Regions from separate parts of the Burkholderia sp. L-4 genome, predicted to be linked through region 1. Evidence: predicted binding sites of a transcription regulator. Region 1 holds the regulator's gene; each other region holds the start of a gene.
The links. The regulator HrcA, encoded in region 1, represses chaperone genes, less so after heat shock. The targets are predictions, from matches to a motif close to TTAGCACTCNNNNNNNNNGAGTGCTAA.
Positions count from the first base shown of each region.

Region 2: AC1VVG_RS22280 (co-chaperone GroES) is a predicted target of HrcA. The motif match lies at 3,289-3,315, and genes of this name have one in related genera.
Region 3: rpoH (RNA polymerase sigma factor RpoH) is a predicted target of HrcA. The motif match lies at 3,975-4,001, and genes of this name have one in related genera.
Region 4: groES (co-chaperone GroES) is a predicted target of HrcA. The motif match lies at 2,417-2,443, and genes of this name have one in related genera.

Region 1 is NZ_JBXEOX010000001.1:789,159-794,655, forward strand. Features, by position in the region: gene recN (DNA repair protein RecN) at 1-1,454, opposite strand, end outside; gene AC1VVG_RS03705 (NAD kinase) at 1,474-2,376, opposite strand; gene hrcA (heat-inducible transcriptional repressor HrcA) at 2,508-3,530, shown strand; gene hemH (ferrochelatase) at 3,686-4,750, shown strand; gene AC1VVG_RS03720 (RNA-binding S4 domain-containing protein) at 4,835-5,242, shown strand; gene AC1VVG_RS03725 (hypothetical protein) at 5,214-5,375, opposite strand.
Region 2 is NZ_JBXEOX010000002.1:1,198,770-1,204,266, forward strand. Features, by position in the region: gene AC1VVG_RS22260 (PTS sugar transporter subunit IIA) at 1-13, opposite strand, end outside; gene AC1VVG_RS22265 (hypothetical protein) at 146-364, opposite strand; gene AC1VVG_RS22270 (DUF6697 family protein) at 423-794, opposite strand; gene groL (chaperonin GroEL) at 1,313-2,953, opposite strand; gene AC1VVG_RS22280 (co-chaperone GroES) at 2,966-3,256, opposite strand; gene AC1VVG_RS22285 (lipase family protein) at 3,399-4,682, opposite strand; gene AC1VVG_RS22290 (class II aldolase/adducin family protein) at 5,056-5,497, shown strand, end outside.
Region 3 is NZ_JBXEOX010000001.1:3,190,842-3,196,338, reverse strand. Features, by position in the region: gene cydB (cytochrome d ubiquinol oxidase subunit II) at 1-693, opposite strand, end outside; gene AC1VVG_RS14920 (cytochrome ubiquinol oxidase subunit I) at 725-2,305, opposite strand; gene cydP (cytochrome oxidase putative small subunit CydP) at 2,295-2,573, opposite strand; gene rpoH (RNA polymerase sigma factor RpoH) at 2,978-3,913, opposite strand; gene AC1VVG_RS14905 (acyloxyacyl hydrolase) at 4,272-4,841, shown strand; gene AC1VVG_RS14900 (nuclear transport factor 2 family protein) at 4,887-5,270, shown strand; gene leuA (2-isopropylmalate synthase) at 5,413-5,497, opposite strand, start outside.
Region 4 is NZ_JBXEOX010000001.1:926,415-931,911, forward strand. Features, by position in the region: gene AC1VVG_RS04295 (NHL repeat-containing protein) at 1-304, opposite strand, end outside; gene AC1VVG_RS04300 (carbohydrate porin) at 381-1,847, opposite strand; gene groES (co-chaperone GroES) at 2,517-2,810, shown strand; gene groL (chaperonin GroEL) at 2,857-4,497, shown strand; gene AC1VVG_RS04315 (hydroxymethylpyrimidine/phosphomethylpyrimidine kinase) at 4,684-5,497, opposite strand, start outside.

The DNA.
Region 1 (5,497 bases):
GTCACGCACAGCACCTGGCGGTCGCGCCCGAGCTGGTGCAGCAGACGGCCGACCACTTCGGCGACGCCGCCGCCGATCCCCGTGTCGACTTCGTCGAAGATCAGCGTCGGCGTCGGGCTCGCCGCGCTGGCGATGACCGCGAGCGCGAGGCTGATGCGCGCGAGCTCGCCGCCCGACGCGACCTTCGCGAGCGGCCGCAGCGGCACGCCGGGGTGCCCGGCGACGCGGAATTCGACCTGTTCGAGCCCGTGCGGGCCGCCGTCGGCGAGCGGCACGAGCGCGACTTCGAAGCTGCCGCCCGCCATCGACAACTCCTGCATGCCGGCCGTGACGGCCGTGCCGAGCGCCTTCGCGGCCTGCGCGCGCGCCTTGGACAGGTGTCGCGCGTCGGCGAGATAGGCTTCGCGCGCCTTCGCCTGGGCGGCCACGAGCGCGCCGAGATCGGCTGCCGCGTCGAGCGCGGCGAGCTGCGCGCGGCGCGCCGCATGTTCCTCGTGCAGCGTGTCGGGCGGCAGCCGGAACTTGCGGGCGGTCGAGTGCAGCGCATCGAGACGCGTCTCGACCTGCGCGAGCCGCTCGGGATCGAGATCGACGCGCTGCGCGTAGTGCGACAGCGAATAGACGGCTTCCTGCAGCTGGATCTCGGCCGGTTCGAGCGACGCGAGCGCGTCGCCGAGCGCGGTGTCGTAGTCGGCCAGGCTGCGCAGTTTCGACACGATCGCGCCGAGCTGCGCGAGCATCGCGTCGTCGGATTCGGACAGCGCGTTGAGCGCGCCGCGCACACCCTCGATCAGGTTCGCCGAATGCGACAGCCGCTTGTGCTCGTTGCTGACTTCGTCCCACTCGCCGGGCTGCGGCGCGAGCTTGTCGAGTTCGGCGAGCTGCCACGCGAGCTTTTCGCGTTCGAGCTGCAGTTCGCGCTCGTGCGCCTTCGCGGCGTCGATCGCCTGTGTCGCGTCCCGCCACACGCGCCATGCGCGCGCGACGTTCGCCGCATCGGCGACGAGCCCCGCGTGCGTGTCGAACAGCTCGCGCTGCGCGTCGGGCCGCATCAGCAGCTGGTGCGCATGCTGGCCGTGGATGTCGACGAGCATTTCGCCGAGTTCGCGCAGCTGCGCGAGCGTCGCGCTGGTGCCGTTGATGAACGCGCGCGACCGGCCGTTCGCGTCGATCACGCGGCGCAGCATCACGGTGTCCTCGGTGTCGAACGCGTGTTCGTCGAGCCAGCGCGCGACGCGGTCGTGCGGCGTGAATTCGGCCGTGATGTCGGCGCGGCCGCAGCCGGTGCGCACGACGCTCGCGTCGGCGCGTTCGCCGAGCGCGAGGGCAAGGGCGTCGATCAGGATCGATTTCCCGGCGCCGGTCTCGCCGGAAAAGACGGAAAAGCCGCTGTCGAATTCGAGATCGAGCGCGGCGACGATGACGAAGTCGCGGATCGAGAGGTGACGGAGCATGGTGTCGGGCGGAGCGGCGTCAGGACGCCTTGTCGTCTTCGTTCGAGGCGTGTTCGTTCCAGTGCAGCTTCTTGCGCAGCGTCGCGTAGTAGCTGTAGCCGATCGGGTGCAGGAACGGCACCGTGTGCTTCGAGCGGCGCACCTCGATCGTGTCGTTTAGCTCGAGCGACGTGAACGACTGCATGTCGAAGTTCACGTTGACGTCGCGCCCGCCGACGATCTGGATCGCGATTTTCGAGTCGTCGGGCAGCACGATCGGCCGGTTCGACAGCGCGTGCGGCGCGATCGGCACGAGCACGACGCCGGCCAGCTGCGGATGCAGAATCGGGCCGGCCGACGACAGCGCGTAGGCGGTCGAGCCGGTCGGCGTCGCGACGATCAGGCCGTCGGAACGCTGGTTGTACATGTACCGGCCGTCGACCGACGCGCGCAGCTCGACCATCCCGGAGAAGCCGCTGCGGTTCACGACGACGTCGTTGAACGCGATCGCGTGGTAGATCGGTTCGCCGTCGCGCATGATCCGCGCCTCGAGCAGCGCGCGCTCCTCGCGCTCGAACTTGCCGGACAGCAGCACCGGGACGAGCGCGTGCATGTCGGCGGCCGCGATGTCCGTGATGAAGCCGAGCCGCCCGTGGTTGATCCCGATCAGCGGTGTCCGGTACGGCGCCAGCTGGCGGCCGATGCCGAGCATCGTGCCGTCGCCGCCGAGCACGACCGCCACGTCCGCACGCGCCCCGATTTCGGCCGGGGTGAGCGCCGGGTAGCCGGTGATGCCGATCTCGCGCGCGGTGTCACCTTCGAACACGACCTCGAAGCCGAGCTTCGCGATGCTGGCGGCCAGCGTGGCGAGCGGTTCGGCGATGCCGGGCGTGTTGCTCCGGCCGACGAGCGCGACAGTATTGAACTGATTACCGGTTTTCATGCCGGCATTACACCATAGCTCGTTGACGAAAAGAACCGGCTGTGCGCCGACGGGGCCGGATCGGGCCGGCCCGCGCAACGGTGGCCGACGCCACTCGCCGCGGTCGCGCGGTTGCGCTAAAATTTTCCACCATGCTAGATCCTCGCGCACGAACCCTCCTGAAAACCCTGATCGAACGGTATATCGCCGACGGTCAGCCAGTCGGATCGCGCACGTTGTCCCGTTACTCCGGGCTCGAGCTGAGCCCGGCGACGATCCGCAACGTGATGTCCGACCTGGAGGAGCTCGGCCTCGTGTCGAGCCCGCACACGTCGGCCGGCCGCGTGCCGACGCCGCGCGGCTATCGGCTCTTCGTCGACACGATGCTGACGGTCGAGGCGCCGATCGACGCCGAGGCCGTCGCGCGGCAGGTGCAGCACACGCTGCAGGCCGGCGAGCCGCAGCAGCGGGTGGTCGCGGCCGCCGCGAGCGTGCTGTCGAACCTGTCGCAGTTCGCGGGTGTCGTGCTGACGCCGCGCCGCAGCCACGTATTCAAGCAGATCGAGTTCATGCGCCTGTCCGACAAGCGCATCCTGCTGATCATCGTCACGCCCGAGGGCGACGTGCAGAACCGCATGCTCGCGACGCCGCGCGACTATTCGCCGTCGCAGCTGACCGAGGCGTCCAACTACATCAACGCGCATTTCGCCGGCCTGTCGTTCGACGAGGTGCGCCGCCGCCTGCGCGACGAGATCGACCAGCTGCGCGGCGACATGACCACGCTGATGCACGCGGCCGTGACGGCCAGTACCGAGGTGCCCGACACCGAGGACACCGTGCTGATTTCCGGCGAGCGCAACCTGCTCGAAGTGGCGGATCTGTCGTCCGACATGGCGCGGCTGCGCAAGCTGTTCGACGTGTTCGACCAAAAGACGGGCCTCCTGCAACTGCTCGACGTGTCGAGCCACGCCCAGGGCGTGCAGATCTTCATCGGCGGCGAATCGACGCTCGTGCCGATCGAGGAAATGAGCGTCGTCACCGCGCCTTACGAGGTGAACGGGAAGATCGTCGGCACGCTCGGCGTGATCGGCCCGACCCGGATGGCGTACAACCGCGTGATACCGATCGTCGACATCACCGCGCGCCTGCTGTCGCTCACGCTGAGCCAGCAATAGCCAGCAATAGCCTGCAATAGCCTGCAATCGGCAGCCTGATCCCGCCCCGTCATCATGTCGTCATGCCGCCCGCGCCGACAGTCGGCCGAACGGCAAGGGGCGGCCCGCTATAATTGAGAGCCGTCCGGTCCCGTGCCCCGAGCACGTTCTTGCCCATGCGTTTCGATCTTGAGCCGCCTTCGAGCATCGCTGCTGCCCATCGCATCGGGGTGCTGCTGATCAATCTCGGCACGCCCGACGCACCCACGCCGCGCGCCGTGCGGCGCTACCTGGCCGAATTCCTGTCGGATCCGCGCGTCGTCGAGATTCCGCAGGCCGTCTGGCAGGTGCTGCTGCGCACGCTGATCCTGCCGCTGCGCGGCCGCGCCTCCGCGAAGAAGTACGCGGCCGTCTGGATGCCCGAAGGCTCGCCGCTGCGCGTGTACACGGAGCGCCAGACCGACAGCGTGCGGCACCTGCTCGCGTCGAACGGTTATCACGTGATGGTCGACTACGCGATGCGCTACGGCAGCCCGAACATTTCGCACGCGCTTGCACAGTTCAAGCGCGCGGGCGTCGAGCGCGTGCTGCTGATGCCGATGTATCCGCAATATTCGGCGTCGACCACGGCCACCGCATTCGATGCCGCCTTCGACGCGCTCGCGCGCATGCGCAACCAGCCGGAAGTCCGCACGGTGCGGCACTACGCCGACCATCCGGCCTATATCCACGCGCTGGCCGAGCAGGTGCGCCAGTACTGGGCACAGCACGGCCGGCCCGACTTCGCGGCCGGCGACAAGCTCGTGCTGAGTTTCCACGGCGTGCCGAAGCGCACGCTCGACCTCGGCGACCCGTATCACGACCAGTGCCAGCAGACGGGCGCGTTGCTGATGGCCGCGCTCGGGCTGTCGACGACCGAGTGCCGCGTCACGTTCCAGTCGCGCTTCGGCAAGGCCGAATGGCTGCAGCCGTACACGGCGCCGACGCTGCGCGAGTTCGGCGAGGCCGGCGTGCGGCGGGCCGACGTGTTCTGTCCCGGTTTCACGGCCGATTGCCTGGAGACGATCGAGGAGATCGGCATGGAAGTGCGCGACGAGTTCCTCGCCGGCGGCGGCAAGACGTTCCACCGCATTCCGTGCCTGAACGGCGCGCACGCGTGGATCGGCGCGCTCGGCGAGATCGTTGCCGAGAATCTGCAGGGCTGGCCGGTCAAGGCCGCGCAGCCCGAGACGGTGAACTGAGATGAAACGACTCTCACGCCCGCCTGGTTCGCCGCCGCCCGACGGGGCGGCGAGCCTCCCTGGGGCGGCCCGGCGGAGGCCGACATGAATTACAGGATTTCCACGGATCCGGGCGCGAAGCTGCGCATCGACAAATGGCTATGGGCGGCCCGCTTCTTCAAGACGCGCTCGCTTGCGACCGATGCGGTCGACAAGGGGCACGTGAAGATCGGCGGCGCGGCGGTCAAGCCGGCGAAGGACGTGCGGGTCGGCGACGAGGTCGAGATTGCGATCGACGGCATCGTCTGGCACATTGCCGTGCTGGGCGTGTGCGACGTGCGCGGGCCGGCGAGCGTCGCGCAGACGCTTTACCAGGAAACGGAAGCGGGGCGGGCCGCGCGGCTCGCCGAACTGGAGCGGCGCCGCACGTATCGCGAGCCGGCGGCCGAACTGCACGGCCGGCCGACGAAGCGCGACCGGCGCATCATCGACAGATTTTCTGGTGGGAGCTGAACATCTGGTCGAAGGTCGCCCGCGCGCTGCCGTATTCGGTCGTGCGGTCTGTGACGGCTCCCGACAGGCAGATGGTGGTGGTGCCGGCAATGAGTACCAGCGCGACCACCGATATCGCAAAGGTCAGTTTCACGGTACTCCCCTCGAACACAAGGGTGAAAACGGCGCCAGGTGGTGTAAGGCGTCGGTCAGCTAGGGTAAACACGCTTTTCCGACGCTTGAGTGGAGTGTAGTGCAGCCGGCCTGTGCGGAGCT
Region 2 (5,497 bases), on a different contig from region 1:
GCTGCGTTTGCATGCGGATTGCTCCGTGTCGGGATGACAGGGAAATCCTAGACAAAGCCGCGTAAAGACGGTGTCAGAGACCGGGGGGCCGGTATTAAAATTTCGTATCGATCGTCGATGGAACCGGACCCGCTACGGACGAGGCTTACGTACCCGACAAAACGAACGGCAGCGTGGTCAGCAGGAAGACCGAAATGCCGACGACCGGCGCGCCGAACGCGATCGCCGCGAACGCCACGGCGGCGCTGGTCAGCACGAGCGTTCTCGATACCCGGCGATGCCGGTCGTGCGCCGTTGTCCTGCTGTCGCGGATTGCATCGGTCCGCGCGCCGATCACGTGTTTCCAGAACGTCAGGCCCAGCATGATTGCTCCTGTATGAAAGACGAACGGGACGCGGCGCGCGATGCGCCGCGCAAGCGTGTCAGCTGCGCTCGAGCTTGAGCACGCGCGAGATCTGCGCGGCGGTGAAGCCGCTGTTGCGCACGTAAGGCGCGCAGTCGAGCGGCGCCGTGAGCGATTCGCTGACGACGTACCGGCCGACGAAGCGGTAGGCGTCGGTTGCCGTCCTGATGAACACCGGAATCGCATCGCGTTGCGCGGCGAGCGTCCTGCCGGCCGAGCGCGCGGACGCGCTGCCGTCGCAAAGGATCACGTCGGGCGCGTGCGGATTGAGGTCCGTGCGCAGGCAGGCGGCCACGACCTTGCCGTTCTTCGTCGGCAGGAAACCCTGCTTGCTGCCGCCGCAGGCGGTGTGGATGAATTCGCGTGTGTACTGCTTGTCGATCTCGAACATGACCGGGCTCCGGTAACGGAAATTTCTCTGAATAAAATTCAGGTATGCGTAGTAAATGAACTGGACCGGCGGATCGATGACGCTTCGTTGCACAGGATGTGCCGCGCACACGCTCGAGCGCATGCATTCCCGATGCGCGGTGATCGCATCGACGTCGTGTTCAGGCGTGCACGGAGAGGACTACGGCGCGCACCGTCCGCCAGGCGGCAGGACGATGGCTCGGGAGGGAGGCACAGGCGTCCTGCCTGTCAGGCAGAAAAGCAACTCGGAGGACGAGGACTTCGGAGGCGCATGTCGCGTGCTCGGTGGTGGATGGCGAACCCATTCTAGTGAACGTATTCGCCGGCGCAAGTAAAAAGGTCGTAAAGGCGTGAGAGCGGTGTGTCGGTGCCCGGTTCGACCTGCCGGCCACCGCATTTCGCCGCTTCCATGCAACAACGCGTGACGACTTGCGTCGCCACGCGTTACGCGTCCTGCCCGGCTGCGCGCGCCGGTGAACCGGCGCGCACGGCCCGTCGTCAGAAATCGAAGCCCGGCCCGCCCGCACCCGGACCGCCCGGTGCGGCAGCCGGCGCCGCATCCTTCGGCGCTTCGAACACGGTCGCATCGGTCGTCAGCAGCAGCCCGGCCACCGACGCCGCGTTTTGCAGCGCCGTGCGCGTGACCTTGGTCGGATCGAGCACGCCCGATTCGACGAGATCGCCGTACTCGCCCGTCTGCGCGTTGTACCCGAAGTTGCCCGTGCCTTCCGCGACCTTCGCGACGACGACGCTCGCTTCCTCGCCCGCGTTCGTGACGATCTGGCGCAGCGGTTCCTCGAGCGCGCGCAGCACGATCTTGATGCCCGCATCCTGGTCGGCGTTCACGCCTTTCAGTTCGCGGATCGCCTGCCGCACGCGGATCAGCGCGACGCCGCCGCCCGGCACGATGCCTTCCTCGACGGCCGCGCGCGTCGCGTGCAGCGCGTCGTCGACGCGGTCCTTCTTCTCCTTCACCTCGATTTCGGTCGCACCGCCGACCTTGATCACGGCAACACCGCCGGCCAGCTTGGCCACGCGCTCCTGCAGCTTTTCACGGTCGTAATCGGACGTCGCCTCGTCGATCTGCACGCGGATCTGCTTCACGCGCGCCTCGATGTTCTTCGCATCGCCCGCGCCGTCGATCACGGTCGTGTTTTCCTTGCCGACCTCGATGCGCTTCGCCTGGCCGAGCTCGGCGAGCGTCGCCTTCTCGAGCGTCAGGCCCGTTTCCTCCGCGATCACCTGCCCGCCGGTGAGGATCGCGATGTCCTCGAGCAGCGCCTTGCGGCGATCGCCGAAGCCCGGCGCCTTGACCGCGACCGTCTTCAGGATCCCGCGGATGTTGTTGACGACGAGCGTCGCGAGCGCTTCTCCTTCGACGTCTTCCGCGATGATCAGCAGCGGCCGGCCCGACTTCGCGACCTGTTCGAGCACCGGCAGCAGATCGCGGATGTTCGAGATCTTCTTGTCGTGCAGCAGGATGTACGGGCTTTCGATCTCGGCGATCTGCTTGTCGGGATTGTTGATGAAATACGGCGACAGGTAGCCGCGGTCGAACTGCAGCCCTTCGACGACGTCGAGCTCGTCGGCGAGCGACTTGCCGTCCTCGACGGTGATCACGCCTTCCTTGCCGACGCGGTCGATCGCCTCGGCGATGCGCTGGCCGATCGATTCCTCGCCGTTCGCGGAGATCGTCGCGACCTGCGCGATTTCCTTGCTCGTGGTGGTCGGCTTGCTGATCTTCTTCAGCTCGTCGACGGCCGCCGCGACGGCCTTGTCGATGCCGCGCTTCAGGTCGAGCGGGTTGAGCCCGGCCGCCACGTATTTCTGGCCTTCACGGACGATCGCCTGCGCGAGCACCGTGGCCGTCGTCGTGCCGTCGCCGGCGGCATCGCTGGTGCGCGACGCGACTTCCTTCACGAGCTGCGCGCCGATGTTCTGCAGCTTGTCCGCGAGTTCGATTTCCTTCGCGACCGACACGCCGTCCTTCGTGACGACGGGCGCGCCGAAGCTGCGTTCGAGCACGACGTTGCGGCCCTTCGGCCCGAGCGTCACCTTCACCGCGTTCGCGAGGATGTTCACGCCTTCGGTCAGTCTTGCCCGTGCGACGTCGCTGAAAATGATTTCCTTGGCTGCCATGATTGCGCTCCGTTATTGATTGACGACCGCGACGATGTCTTCCTCGCGCAGCACGAGAAACTCGTTGCCGTCCACTTTGACGGCCTGGCCCGCGTACTTGCCGAACAGCACGCGCTCGCCGATCTGCAGGTCGGGCACGATGCGCTGGCCGTCGGCATCCTTCCGGCCGGGGCCAACGGCGATCACTTCGCCCTGGTCGGGTTTTTCGGCGGCGCTGTCGGGGATCACGATGCCCGACGCGGTGGTGGTTTCCTGGTCGAGTCGCTTCACGATCACGCGGTCGTGCAAGGGGCGTAGGCTCATCTTTTCGTCCTGTGCTGATCTGTCGGAATTGGCTGGCACTCTTCAACAGAGCGTGCTGACGAGTATAAAAACGGGCAGCGGCGCGATCCAATAACGGATTTGCACAAGCATTCGCGTCGTCGTGCAAAGCGCAGGGAGCCGGCTATTGGGACGCGGACTGCTGGGCGACCGGAGAGCAAATCGGGTGGATCGTCTCGCCGGCGAGCACGCGCTTCACGAACGGAATCGAATCGGCGAGCGACGCGTTCACGGTGCCGTTGTGTTCGCGGCCCGCGTACAGGTGTGCCTCGACCGTCGTGCCCGCCGCGCACGCGTCCTTCGCCAGCGCGAGTTCGAGCGGCGCCAGCCCGTCGTCCGCGCCCGCGCCGATGAAGACGGGGGCGGCGAGCTTCAGTGTCGGATATTTCAGGTAGTCGTCCCACCATGCTTTCAGCCGCGCATCGCCGCCCGGCTTGACCGTATTCGCGTGCGTGAGGTGCGCGAGCGCCGCGTCGTCCTCGAGCGACGCGAGGCAGCCGATGCGCGATTGCTCGAGAATCGGCAGCGCGCGGTCGGTCAACACTTCGTCGGCGCGCAGTGACGGGTCGATCTGCTGCGCCGACAGCACCGAGTAGAACTGGTACGCAAGCGTCGGGTCGACGCGGTCGGGATCGCGCCGGTAGGCCGTCTCGAACGGCGGCAACGACGCGAGCGTGGCACGCGACGCGTTGTAGATCGTCCCGGTCGCGACGGTCGCGCGGATCGCCAGTTCCGGCGCGTAGACGGGCGCGTAGCCGGCCGCCGCGATGACGGCCGAGCCGCCTTGCGACTGGCCGACGAGCACGACTTCGTTCGCGAGGCCCGGCACGCCGCCGAGCACCGCACGCACGCTGTCGAGCAGCGTGTAGCTGTTCGAGCGGTTGTTGAGCTGCGGATTCGGGCCGGGCGTGCCGAGGCCCTGGTAGTCGGTCGCGACCACCGCGAACCCTTGCTGAAGCCATGCGTTCAGGTAGCGCACGTCGCGATACGAGCGGCCGAACCACGACGGCGCGCAGATATCGGCCATCCCGAACGTGCCGTGCGCCCATGCGACGATCGGCCAGCCGCCGGCCGGCGGTGTGCCGCGCGGCACGAACAGCGCGCCCGACACCGCGATCGGCGTCCGGCCGCCGACGCCGTCGGTCGATGCATACAAGATGCGCAACTGCCGCGCGGCGCCCGCGAGCCCGAGCGTGGCCGGCAGTGGTTCGGAGCGCAGCAGCGCGCCGGGCGTGGCCGGGATGTCGCGGTCCCACGTGTAGAACGCGGACACGCGGCCGTCGCCCTGCAGCGGATCGGGCACGGGAACATGGCCGGGCGAGGCCGCGAGCGAAACGACGGAAGGCACGGCGAGTGCCGAGATGAGCAGCGCGCGCGCGGCAACACCGCGCAGGGGAAGGAGCGTCATGGTCGGATGAAGGTGGATGAGATCGAATGCACCGTGCAAGGCCGGTGCGGGCCGACCACGATGCAAGTTTCGAACCAGCACGTTCGTTGCGCACGCCACGCGCGGTGCGGCGGGCAACCGGTCGGCACCACGCGGATGGTGCACGTGCACGCGCTGCGCGTCGCGCAGCAATCGCGGCCGGTACAGTGTTGCTCCCGCAACAGGCGCACGGTCGCGGATAGCATCGCGCGGGTCGGGCATCGCGCGAGCGCCACGCCGGCCGGCCCGCGCAGTGCGCTCGCCGGGTTGGCACGATTGCTGCTGATCCGGTGGCCGTGCGTCGCGGTGTCGCGACGCGAGTCCCTCCGTCCATCCGATCAAGGAAACCGTTCTCATGTCCGTCACCCAAGCCATCGACAGCGGCGAACTCGTGGCATTCGTCGAGCGCGCCACGCGCGAGTTCACGCAGGCCGCGCGCGTGCTGAAGGAAACGCGCACGCTGTCCGCGACCAACACGTTCCAGGCGTTCCAGCGCGTGCCGGGCACGGAGCTCGTCGTCGCGCTGTCTGCGCCGAGCCCGTGGGCCGCGTCACAGGACATTCAACCCGTCGTCGTGACGCTCGACGGCGACGTGCTGCACGGCGACGCGCGCGCGGGCGGCAACGGCCCGCGTTACGCGGGCGTGTTCCGCGAGGCGCCTGAAGTGGACGTCGTGATACACGTGCATGGCCCGTATCTCGGCGCGTGGGCGAGCGCGCATCGCCCGCTGCCGATCCGTTATGCGCCGGCCGCGCGCTACACGCGGGCTCGCGAGATTCCGGTCTACGTCGATCGTC
Region 3 (5,497 bases), 2.4 Mb from region 1:
CGTGATGTGGAAGCCGCCGATGGTCGACGCGACCAGCACGCCGGCCAGCACGAACAGCACGACCGCGAGCAACGACGCCACGCGCAGCGCGATCGAGGCGCGGCGCGCGATCACGCCGTCGGTCTTCATCTTGATGAACGCGGCGCCGTGCGCGACGAGCATCGTGAGGCTGACGAGCCCGCACAACAGCGCGAACGGGTTCAGCAGCGCCCAGAAGCCGCCGTAGTAGGTCACGCGCAGGTCGCTGTCGAACTTGAACGGCACGCCCTGCAGCAGGTTGCCGAACGCGACGCCGAACACGAGCGCCGGCACGAAGCCGCCGACGAACAGGCCCCAGTCCCAGCCGGCACGCCAGCGCGGGTCGGGCCGCTTGCTGCGGTAGTCGAAGCCCACCGGCCGGAAGAACAGCGCGAACAGCACGAGCAGCATCGCGAAGTAGAAGCCGGAGAACGACGCCGCGTAGACGAGCGGCCAGGCGGCGAACATCGCGCCGCCCGCCGTGATCAGCCACACCTGGTTGCCTTCCCAGGTCGCGCCGACGGTGTTGACGATGATGCGGCGCTCGTCGTCGGTCTTGCCGAGGAACGGCAGCAGCGCGGTCGCGCCCATGTCGAAGCCGTCGGTGACGGCGAAGCCGATCAGCAGCACGCCGACGAGCAGCCACCAGATCAGCTTGAGAGTTGCATAGTCCATAGCGATTCCTTGTTCCGTTTCGGGTGCGTGCTCACGCCGGGGCGCGCTCGCTGGCGGCCGCGAGTTCGTGGTGATAACGGCCGGTATGCAGCGACGACGGGCCGAGGCGCGCGTACTTGAACATCAGCGTGATCTCGATGACGAACAGGACGGTGTAGAACAGGATGAAACCCGCGAGACTCAGGTACAGGTCGCTCGGCTGCAGGCTCGACGCGGACAGGTGCGTCGGCAGGATGCCCGCGATCGTCCACGGCTGGCGGCCGAGCTCGGCGACCACCCAGCCGAATTCCGCGGCCAGCCACGGCAGCGGGATCGCCCACACCGCATAGCGGAGGAACCAGCGGCGGTTGTCCTGCAGCAGTTCGCGGCGCGCGCAGAACCAGAACGCGGCGACGAAGGTCGCGAGGAACAGGAAGCCGAGGAACACCATGATCCGGAACGAGAAGAACACGGGCGCGACCGGCGGAATCGTCTTCTTCGCGGCGGCCTTGATCTGCTCCGGCGTCGCATCGACGACGTTCGGCGTGAACTGCTTGAGCATCAGCCCGTAGCCGAGATACTGCTTGTGCTGGTCGAACAACGCGCGCGTGGCCGCGCTCGTGTCGCCTTCCTTCAGCTTCTGCAGCGCGCCGTACGCGATCATCCCGCTCTGGATGTGCTCCTCGCTGTGCTTGGCGAGATCGCGCAGGCCGATCACGGGCTCGTCGATCGAGCGCGTCGCGATCAGGCCGAGCGCGTACGGGATCTTGATCGCGTAGTCGGTGCGCTGTTCTTCCTGGTTCGGAATGCCGATCAGCGTGAACGACGCGGGCGCCGGCTGCGTTTCCCATTCGGATTCGATCGCGGCGAGCTTCATCTTCTGCACTTCGCCGGTCGTGTAGCCCGATTCGTCACCGAGCACGATCACGCACAGCGTCGCCGCGAGGCCGAAGCCGGCCGCGACCGCGAACGAGCGCAGCGCGAAGTCGACGTCGCGCTTCTTCAGCAGGTACCACGACGACACGCCGAGCACGAACATCGCGGCCGTCACGTAGCCGGCCGACACCGTATGCACGAACTTCACCTGCGCGACCGGGTTGAACAGCACGTCGAACAGGCTGGTCAGCTCCATGCGCATCGTCTGGTAGTTGAACTCGGCGCCGACCGGGTTGTTCATCCAGCCGTTCGCGACGAGGATCCACAGCGCGGACAGGTTCGAGCCCAGCGCGACGAGGAACGTGACGATCAGGTGCTTGACCTTCGACAGGCGGTTCCAGCCGAAGAAGAACAGGCCGACGAACGTCGATTCGAGGAAGAACGCCATCAGCCCCTCGACCGCGAGCGGCACGCCGAAGATGTCGCCGACGTAGTGCGAGTAGTACGACCAGTTCGTGCCGAACTGGAATTCGAGCGTGATGCCGGTCGTCACGCCCATCGCGAAGTTGATCCCGAACAGCTTGCCCCAGAACTGCGTCATGTCCTTGTAGACCTGCTTGCCGGTCATCACGTAGACCGCTTCCATGATGACGAGCAGCCAGGACAGGCCGAGCGTCAGCGGCACGAACAGGAAGTGGTAGAGCGCCGTGATGCCGAACTGCAGACGTGACAGATCGACGACATCGCTACTTATCATGGTGGTCTCCCTCGGTAGATGCAGGCGCCGGTACCGAGAGCAGCTTCTCGGCGACGGCGGCAGGCGGAAGCGACATGTGCTCGGCCTGCGGATGATTGAAGAATGCGTATTTGAGCGACATCAGGAGGATCAGCTTGACGATCAGCACCAGGGTGATGTCGCGGGCGAGGGTCGGTCCGCGTGCCCACGCGGCGATGCGCGCGCGCCAGCCGATCGTGCCGGGCGGCCGCGGGGAAGGCGGCGCAGGCTCTTTATTGATCGAGATCAAGGTGATTATCCTGAATCGATTTACGTCGGATTTGGGGCGACTTTACGTCGGATTTATGACGGCCGTGAAGCTGTTTTAATCCTTTTGCGCCTGACATGCCAATTTTAAAAGGACTGCTTTCCGATGCCGAGTGCTGCGCTGCGGCAGACCGTCGCGAAACGGGGGGCAAAAGTTGAGGCAGATCAAGGTTATGCGGAAGGGGCCCGCAAATGGCCGAATACCTGATGAATCAGCTCAATTAATCGGCGGAGAAACGGGAAGAGAAACGAGCGGAGAAACGGGAAGAGAAGCGGGAAGAGAAGCGCATGCGGAAGCGCGTGAAAATCCGCGAAAAAGACGGGCGAAAAAAAACCGCTGCCGGTCGGGCAGCGGTTTTCGACGAGGCGCGCTCGAGCGCCGGGGATTTACGCGTATTCGGCGAGGGCCGTGCGCATCTTTTTCATTGCGCTCGCTTCGATCTGGCGGATGCGTTCCGCGGACACGCCGAATTCGGCGGCGAGATCGTGCAGCGTCGAGCCGCCCGAGCCGTCGTCGTCGACGTGCAGCCAGCGCGCCTCGATGATGCGGCGGCTGCGCGCGTCGAGTGCCTCGAGCGCCTGCGCGATGCCGTCCGTCTGCAGCATGTCGCGCTGACGCGCGGCGAGCACGGCGGTCGGCTCGTTGTGCGAGTCGGCCAGGTAGGCGATCGGCGCGTACGATTCCTCGCCGTCTTCCACCTGCCCTTCGAGCGCGATATCGCCGCCCGACAGGCGCGTTTCCATCTCGGTCACGTCTTCGCGCTTGACGTTGAGTTCCTGCGCGAGACCGTCGATTTCCTCGGGCGTCATCGCCTGCATGGACTTCTTGTGGCTGCGCAGGTTGAAGAACAGCTTGCGCTGCGCCTTCGTCGTCGCGACCTTCACCATGCGCCAGTTGCGCAGGATGTACTCGTGGATCTCGGCCTTGATCCAGTGGATCGCGTACGACACCAGGCGCACGTTTTGCGCCGGGTCGAAACGCTTCACCGCCTTCATCAGGCCGATGTTGCCTTCCTGGATCAGGTCGCCGTGCGGCAGGCCGTAGCCGAGATAGTTGCGTGCGACCGACACGACCAGACGCAGGTGCGACAGCACGAGGCGGCGCGCCGAGTCGAGGTTGTTGTCCTCGCGGAATTCGGTTGCGTACCGGCGTTCCTCTTCGGCGGTCAGCAGCGGAATGCGGTTGACGGCCTGGATGTACGCGTCGATGTTGCCGAGCTGGCCGGGCAACATCGATTGGGCTGCGAGCGCCAGCGAGCCTGCCGATTCGGCCTTGGCCGGCGTCGGGCTCAGGGTGTTCGGGAGGGTCAGGGCGTTGCTCACTAAAAACTCCTTTGGAATCAGGGACAAACCCCCGGTCTCGAATGAGATTCCGTGGGCCATCTTAGCACTCCCGGAAGACGAGTGCTAATCCTTAGAGCGGACGTGGGCATCCGAGTTCCCGTTTTTCTATCGAAGAAGTCGAATCGATAGTCTAATCTGCGACCCGGGGCGCGACGCGAAGTTCCGTAAACCGTTGTTTCTGATGGTAATCAGTAGACGATTTCGATTTTTGCCGTTTTGGAAGCAAGCCATTTCGCTTCGTGATGCCGATCCGAAAAGTCCTTTACCATACCATTCAGTTCGCTCGGGCCAGGCCGTCGCGGCAGGCTCCATTCAACCCAAAAAGTTGGAGTGTCAGATGAACAATAAGAAGAATCGCCGGCCCCGCAGCCGGCTTGCGCTGCATGCGTTGCTGGCGGCGTCCCTGCTGGGCGGATCGTGTGCGGCGTTCGCGGATCGATGGGGGATCCAGGCGGGCGGCGGGTTTTCGGATCGGCGCGGGATCGACAAGGGCGACCTGGGCGTCGTGTGGGATCCGGGCTGGAACTGGTGGCAGGTCGGCGGCTGGCACTTCGCGTTCGTCGTCGAAGGGCACGCCGGATACTGGCACACGGGCGGCAACGTCCACGGCAGCATCGGCGAATTCGGCGTGACGCCGTTGTTCCGCTTCATCAAGAGCACGGGCGAGATTCGCCCGTTCATCGAGGCGGGCGGCGGGGTCCGGCTCCTGACCCATCCGACGATCTCGAACAACTTCTCGCTGTCGACCGCGTTCCAGTTCGCGCCGACCGGGGGCGTCGGCGTGCAGTTCGGCCAACGGCAACAGTATCAGGTCGGCTACCGTTTTGAACATGTGTCTAACGCGGGTATCAAAGAGCCGAATCCTGGTATAAATTTCCACCAGTTCTACGTGCAGTACAACTTCTGATCCGCACGCCCGCGCACGGCGGGCGCGTTGCCGAGGAGTCAGGCGATGGCGAAGGTGATCGATGCGATCCGCGCGCTCGAGCGCGATCGGTTCCGGGCGATGGTGGACGGGGACGGCGAGGCGCTCGGCGCGCTGCTGTCGGACAAGGTGTTCTTCGTGCACACCAACGGCAAACGCGAAACCAAGCAGCAGTTCATCGATGCCATCGTCGCCGGCCGCCGCCGCTATCGCCAGATCGAAATCCAGTCGCAGGACGTGCTGCCGGTCGGCGGCGAAACCTGCGTCGTCACCGGGCGCGCGTTGATCGAGATGGAAACGAACAACGGCGGCCTGGTCTTCCCGATCGCCTATACGTCCGTCCACACCGAGGAACAGGGGCGCTGGTGCCTGCTCGCGTGGCAGGCGACGCGGTGCGCGACCGAGACATGAGCGCGCGTCGCGCTCCTTTTCATGCCCCCGAATCGAGCGGCCTTCTGGGCCGCTTTTTGCTGGCCCGTGCGGCGCGGATCGCGCGGCGCACGGGCGGTCGTTCCGCTCGCTGACGTTTGAACGCTCGGTCGATGCGCGGCCGTCAGGCCGCCGCGCGGTGGTCCGTGCAGTGCCACGCCGATCGGTTGATCGCACTGACGACCGCGTCGAGCGCGGCGCTCGCCGCA
Region 4 (5,497 bases), 140 kb from region 1:
TCATCTGCTTCGTCGACGGCCGATAGTCGACGATCGTGCTGCCGGTGCCCTGCAGGTTCGCCGCGTTGTTGAAGTTGTCGACGAGCACGTCGCCTGCCTGGATCGTGCCGGCCGACACCGGCGCAACCGCGATCGCGTACGGGTTCTGGTCGCCGTTGTCGGGCACCGTGTTGACGAGCAGCGTATGGCGATGCAGCGTCTCGAGGAAGCCTTGCGGCTCGGCGAACGCGCCGGCGGCGGCCGTCAGCGCGACGGCGGCCAGCGCGCCCGTCGCGAGGCGGCGAAGCGGGGCGGATTGAATCATCGGGATCTCCTGGGAGGCGCGCCGCGTCGGCGCGCGCGAAAACGGGTGGCGTGGGCGGACGGCGGGCGCGCGGCGGTCAGAACGTGATCGTCGTGCGTGCGCCGAGCACGAACGTGTTGCGCAGCGGCTGGGTCGCGTCGCCCGGGTTCTGGCCCGCGCCGGCGTTGAACGTGTACTGCGCATCGGCCGCGATCACCCACCACGGGTTGACCTGATACTGGTAGGTCGCCTCGACGGTCGTCTCGCGGGTGCGCACGCCGTACGGGCCGGCTGCAAAGTTGCGCGCGGCCTGGTCGAGGTCGGTCACGTGGCTGCCGACCCGGATGTACGTGACGGCGAGGCCGACGCTGTCGTTGTCGCGACCGTCGAACGGCGCCTTCAGCACGATGCCCGCGTTCGCCGCGAAGCTCACGAGGTTGCGGTCGCCCGGCGCGCCCATCACGCGCGCGAACACCCCGAGGCTTTTCGCGCCGGTGGGGTCGGGACGCCAGATCATCTGGTCGGCCACCGCGTAGAAGCTGTAGTCGCCGTGGTGCTGCCGCGCGTTGCCGTTCGATGCGGGATCGGCGAGCGACAGACCGTCGGTGCCGGCGTTCTGGTCCGCGAAGCGGCCGTTGTGATACCACAGGCCGATCTTGTAGGTACCCGGCAGTCCGTTCGAATGGCCGGTGTCCATTTCGCCGTCGGACGGCTGGTTCAGCGCGTACTGCAGCTCGCCGATATAGAGCGTGCCGTTGTGCAGGTTGAAGTTCGTGCCGCTCAGGTTGCCCGGGTTGTTGCCGAGCGGATCGCCGTCGAACACGCCCGCGAGCGCGGTGAGTTTCGGCGTGAGCTGTGCGCGCACGCGTACGCCGAGGCCCGCGAGCGGATACGCGGGGCCGCCGTTCGGCAGATCGTACGACGGCAGCGCGGGCCAGCCGAACATCGTATTGACGAACGTGTTCGCATACGTGCTGACCATGAACTCCTGGTCCAGGCTCTGCTGGCCGATCTTCACGTCGACGCGCTTGTCGAGGAACGATTGCTGGTACCAGAGTTCCCACAGGCGCGTCGTGTCCTGCGCCTCGATGCCGCTCGCGGTGTTGAGCGTGCCGAGATTGCGCGCGCTCAGGTTGCTGCCGTGGATCTGCAGCGCGCTGACGTTGAAGGTGCCGCCGGGCAGGCCGATCGCCTTTTGCGTATCGACCGTCAGCGTCGCGGTCGTCAGCCCGTCATACGTGCCGCCGCGGTTCAGGCCGCCGCGCAGGTTCGCGAGGTATTCGCTGGTTTCGGTGATCTGCAGCGTCGCGCCGTACTTGCCGAGCCACGGGCGGATGCCGCCCATGTCGCCGAGCAGGCTCTGGCGCGTCCAGATGCCGGTCCACATGCCGGCCGGCTTCGCCTGGATCGCGAGGTCGGCCTCGGGCGCTTCGGGCTGCGCGTCGACCGACGCGGTGGCGAACGCAGCGCCGCTCGCGAACGATGCGCACGCGAGGACGGCCGCACAGGCGGCGGGGCGCATCCGGGTGCGGACGCGGTCTCCATGGAACGACGCAACCTTCATATCAAATTCCTGGTTCTAATTGGTTTGGAGTCCTGCTTGTCGGTCGCTGTCCCGACGCTCGGCACCGATCGGCCAGGGCATGAAGAAGAGCGCAACGCGGCGCATCGTAGGAGTGTCGAATGGGAATGTCAATGTAAACGAGAATGATTCGCATCTAAATTACTGAATGTAATGGGAGGGCTTACGGATGGGGGCCGACGGGTGTTTTCCGAAAGAAAAAACGTAAATATCGGCGTAATGAAAATGAATGCTTCGATGCGGAGCGATGGATCGCCGGCTGGGGGGGCGGGACGGGGCACCGGGCGCGTTGTGGCGGACGGAATCGGCGCCTGCGCGGGTTTTTCGATGCGATGTCGCCGGTCGCAGGAACTCCGTGCTTACCCGGTGTCCAAACGGGGCTGGATGCGATTCGCGGGCCGCGCGGACTCGCTCGCCAAGCCGGGTAGCGTGGGTCAGGGTTTTGTTTTAAAAGGATTTTTCGTGATTTTCGGGTGTTTTCCCCGCTTCCGTGCCGCGTTGAAAATTCGTCCGGTTTCCCTTCTTGAATTTGTCAAAACCCGTCCATATAATTAGCACTCGCTGCACGAGAGTGCTAACAATTCTCTGCCGGGCGACAAGCCGGGCAGATTCCCTAAGCGTTCTTCAATCTCAGTCAAGAGAGGAGTGAATATGAACCTTCGTCCTTTGCACGATCGCGTGATCGTCAAGCGCCTGGATCAGGAAACCAAGACCGCCTCGGGCATCGTCATCCCCGACGCCGCTGCTGAAAAGCCGGACCAGGGCGAAGTCCTGGCCATCGGCCCGGGCAAGCGCGACGACAAGGGCGCACCGATCGCGCTCGACGTGAAGGTCGGCGATCGCGTCCTGTTCGGCAAGTACGCAGGCCAGACCGTGAAGGTCGACGGCCAGGAACTGCTGGTCATGCGCGAAGAAGACATCATGGCCGTGGTCAACGCGAAGTAAGCGTCCTCCGACGGTACATATTCCCAAGAATTCAAGGAGTTAGAAGATGGCAGCTAAAGACGTCGTATTCGGCGATTCCGCCCGTTCGAAGATGGTCGAAGGCGTGAACATTCTCGCCAACGCAGTCAAGGTCACGCTGGGTCCGAAGGGCCGCAACGTGGTGCTCGAGCGCAGCTTCGGCGGCCCGACGGTCACCAAGGACGGTGTGTCGGTCGCGAAGGAAATCGAGCTGAAGGACAAGCTCCAGAACATGGGCGCGCAAATGGTCAAGGAAGTCGCTTCCAAGACCAGCGACAACGCAGGCGACGGCACGACGACGGCAACCGTCCTCGCGCAATCGATCGTTCGCGAAGGCATGAAGTACGTCGCATCGGGCATGAACCCGATGGACCTGAAGCGCGGTATCGACAAGGCAGTCGCAGCGGCTGTCGACGAGCTGAAGAAGATCAGCAAGCCGTGCACGACGAACAAGGAAATCGCACAGGTCGGCTCGATCTCGGCGAACAGCGACACGTCGATCGGCGATCGCATCGCTGAAGCGATGGACAAGGTCGGCAAGGAAGGCGTCATCACCGTCGAAGACGGCAAGTCGCTGGCTGACGAACTCGACGTCGTCGAAGGCATGCAATTCGACCGCGGCTACCTGTCGCCGTACTTCATCAACAACCCGGAAAAGCAAGTCGCCGTCCTCGACAACCCGTTCGTGCTGCTGCACGACAAGAAGGTGTCGAACATCCGTGATCTGCTGCCGGTGCTCGAGCAAGTCGCGAAGGCTGGCCGTCCGCTGCTGATCATCGCCGAAGACATCGAAGGCGAAGCGCTCGCAACGCTGGTCGTGAACAACATCCGCGGCATCCTGAAGACCGTTGCGGTCAAGGCGCCTGGCTTCGGCGATCGTCGCAAGGCGATGCTGGAAGACATCGCGATCCTGACGGGCGGCCAGGTGATCGCCGAAGAAACCGGCCTGACGCTCGAGAAGGCAACGCTGGCAGAACTGGGCCAGGCGAAGCGCATCGAAGTGGGCAAGGAAAACACGACGATCATCGACGGCGCAGGCGAAGCCGTGAACATCGAAGCACGCGTGAAGCAAGTGCGCGCGCAAATCGAAGAAGCGACGTCGGACTACGACCGTGAAAAGCTGCAAGAGCGCGTGGCCAAGCTGGCCGGCGGTGTTGCAGTGATCAAGGTCGGTGCTGCGACCGAAGTCGAAATGAAGGAAAAGAAGGCACGTGTCGAAGACGCACTGCACGCAACGCGCGCAGCTGTGGAAGAAGGCATCGTGGCAGGTGGCGGCGTTGCGCTGATCCGCGCTCGCACCGCGATCGCAGGCCTGACCGGCGCGAACGCCGACCAGAACGCCGGCATCAAGATCGTGCTGCGCGCGATGGAAGAGCCGCTGCGCCAGATCGTCACGAACGGCGGCGAAGAAGCCAGCGTCGTGGTGGCGGCCGTTGCTGCAGGTACGGGCAACTACGGCTACAACGCAGCAACGGGCGAGTACGTCGACATGGTTGAAGCCGGTGTCGTCGACCCGACCAAGGTCACGCGCACCGCACTGCAGAACGCAGCGTCGGTTGCTGGCCTGCTGCTGACGACGGACGCAGCTGTCGCAGAACTGCCGAAGGAAGACGCACCGATGCCGGGCGGCATGCCGGGCGGCATGGGCGGCATGGGCATGGACATGTAATCGACCTCGGTCGATGGTGTCCGGAACGCGCAGCGATGCGCGTTCCAGCCAAAAGAAAAGACCCGCAGCGATGCGGGTCTTTTTTTATTGGTGCGAGGATCTTGATGTGCGTGCGGGGCGGCCGGAAGTGTTGTGCCCGCAGCGGCGCGGCAGGTGCGACGGCGGGGCATGCCCGCCGTGCCCGCGTCAATGCCGGTGCGACGTCCGCGATACCGGATCGGCCTTCACGGCCGGCGGCGTATCCGATTCTTCATTGCTGCGCGCCCAGAAGAACCGGTCGGGCAGGTAGGCGCCCATGCCGGGCCGGAACGCGTCGCGCACGGCCTGGTACAGGTACTCCTGCGCCTCGCGCACCGCTTCGGGTGGTTCCTGGCCGTTCGCGAGCAGCGCCGCGATGGCCGCGCCGAGCGTATCGGTGATGCCCATCAGCCGGTGCGGCGAGCGATCCCACATGTCCTCGCGAAGCTGGCCTTCCTCGCCGTACAGCGTGTTGACGAGCCGGTGCGAGCCCGTCTCCGACGACAGGATGTACTCGCAGCCCTGCGACAGCAGGTGCGACACGGCGGCGTCGAGATTCGGCGCCTCGGCGTCGCCGTCCGGCTGCGCGAGCGCGATCAGCGTGGCGTGATCGGCGACCAGCAGCGTGGTTTGCGGCGCCAGCAGGTCGGCGATCGACTCGCGCAGGTCGTCGGCCGCGAGCACGTGCTCGTCGTCGAGCGTGAAATCCGGCGCGAGCACGAGCGGCACGCCGTCGTAGTCGGCGACGACCTCGGCGATCGCACTGACGACTTCCGCGCGCGTCGCCGCGCCGATCTTGAACGCGGCGACCGGCATGTCCTCGAGCAGCATGCGCGCCTGGGCGGCGACGACTTCGGGGTCGAGGCCGGTCACTTCGTCGCAGGCGGCGGAGTCGCGCACGGTGTAGCCCGTCAGGACGGACACGCCGTGACAGCCCATGCTCGCCAGGGTCATCAGATCGGCTTGGAGGCCGGAGCCGCCG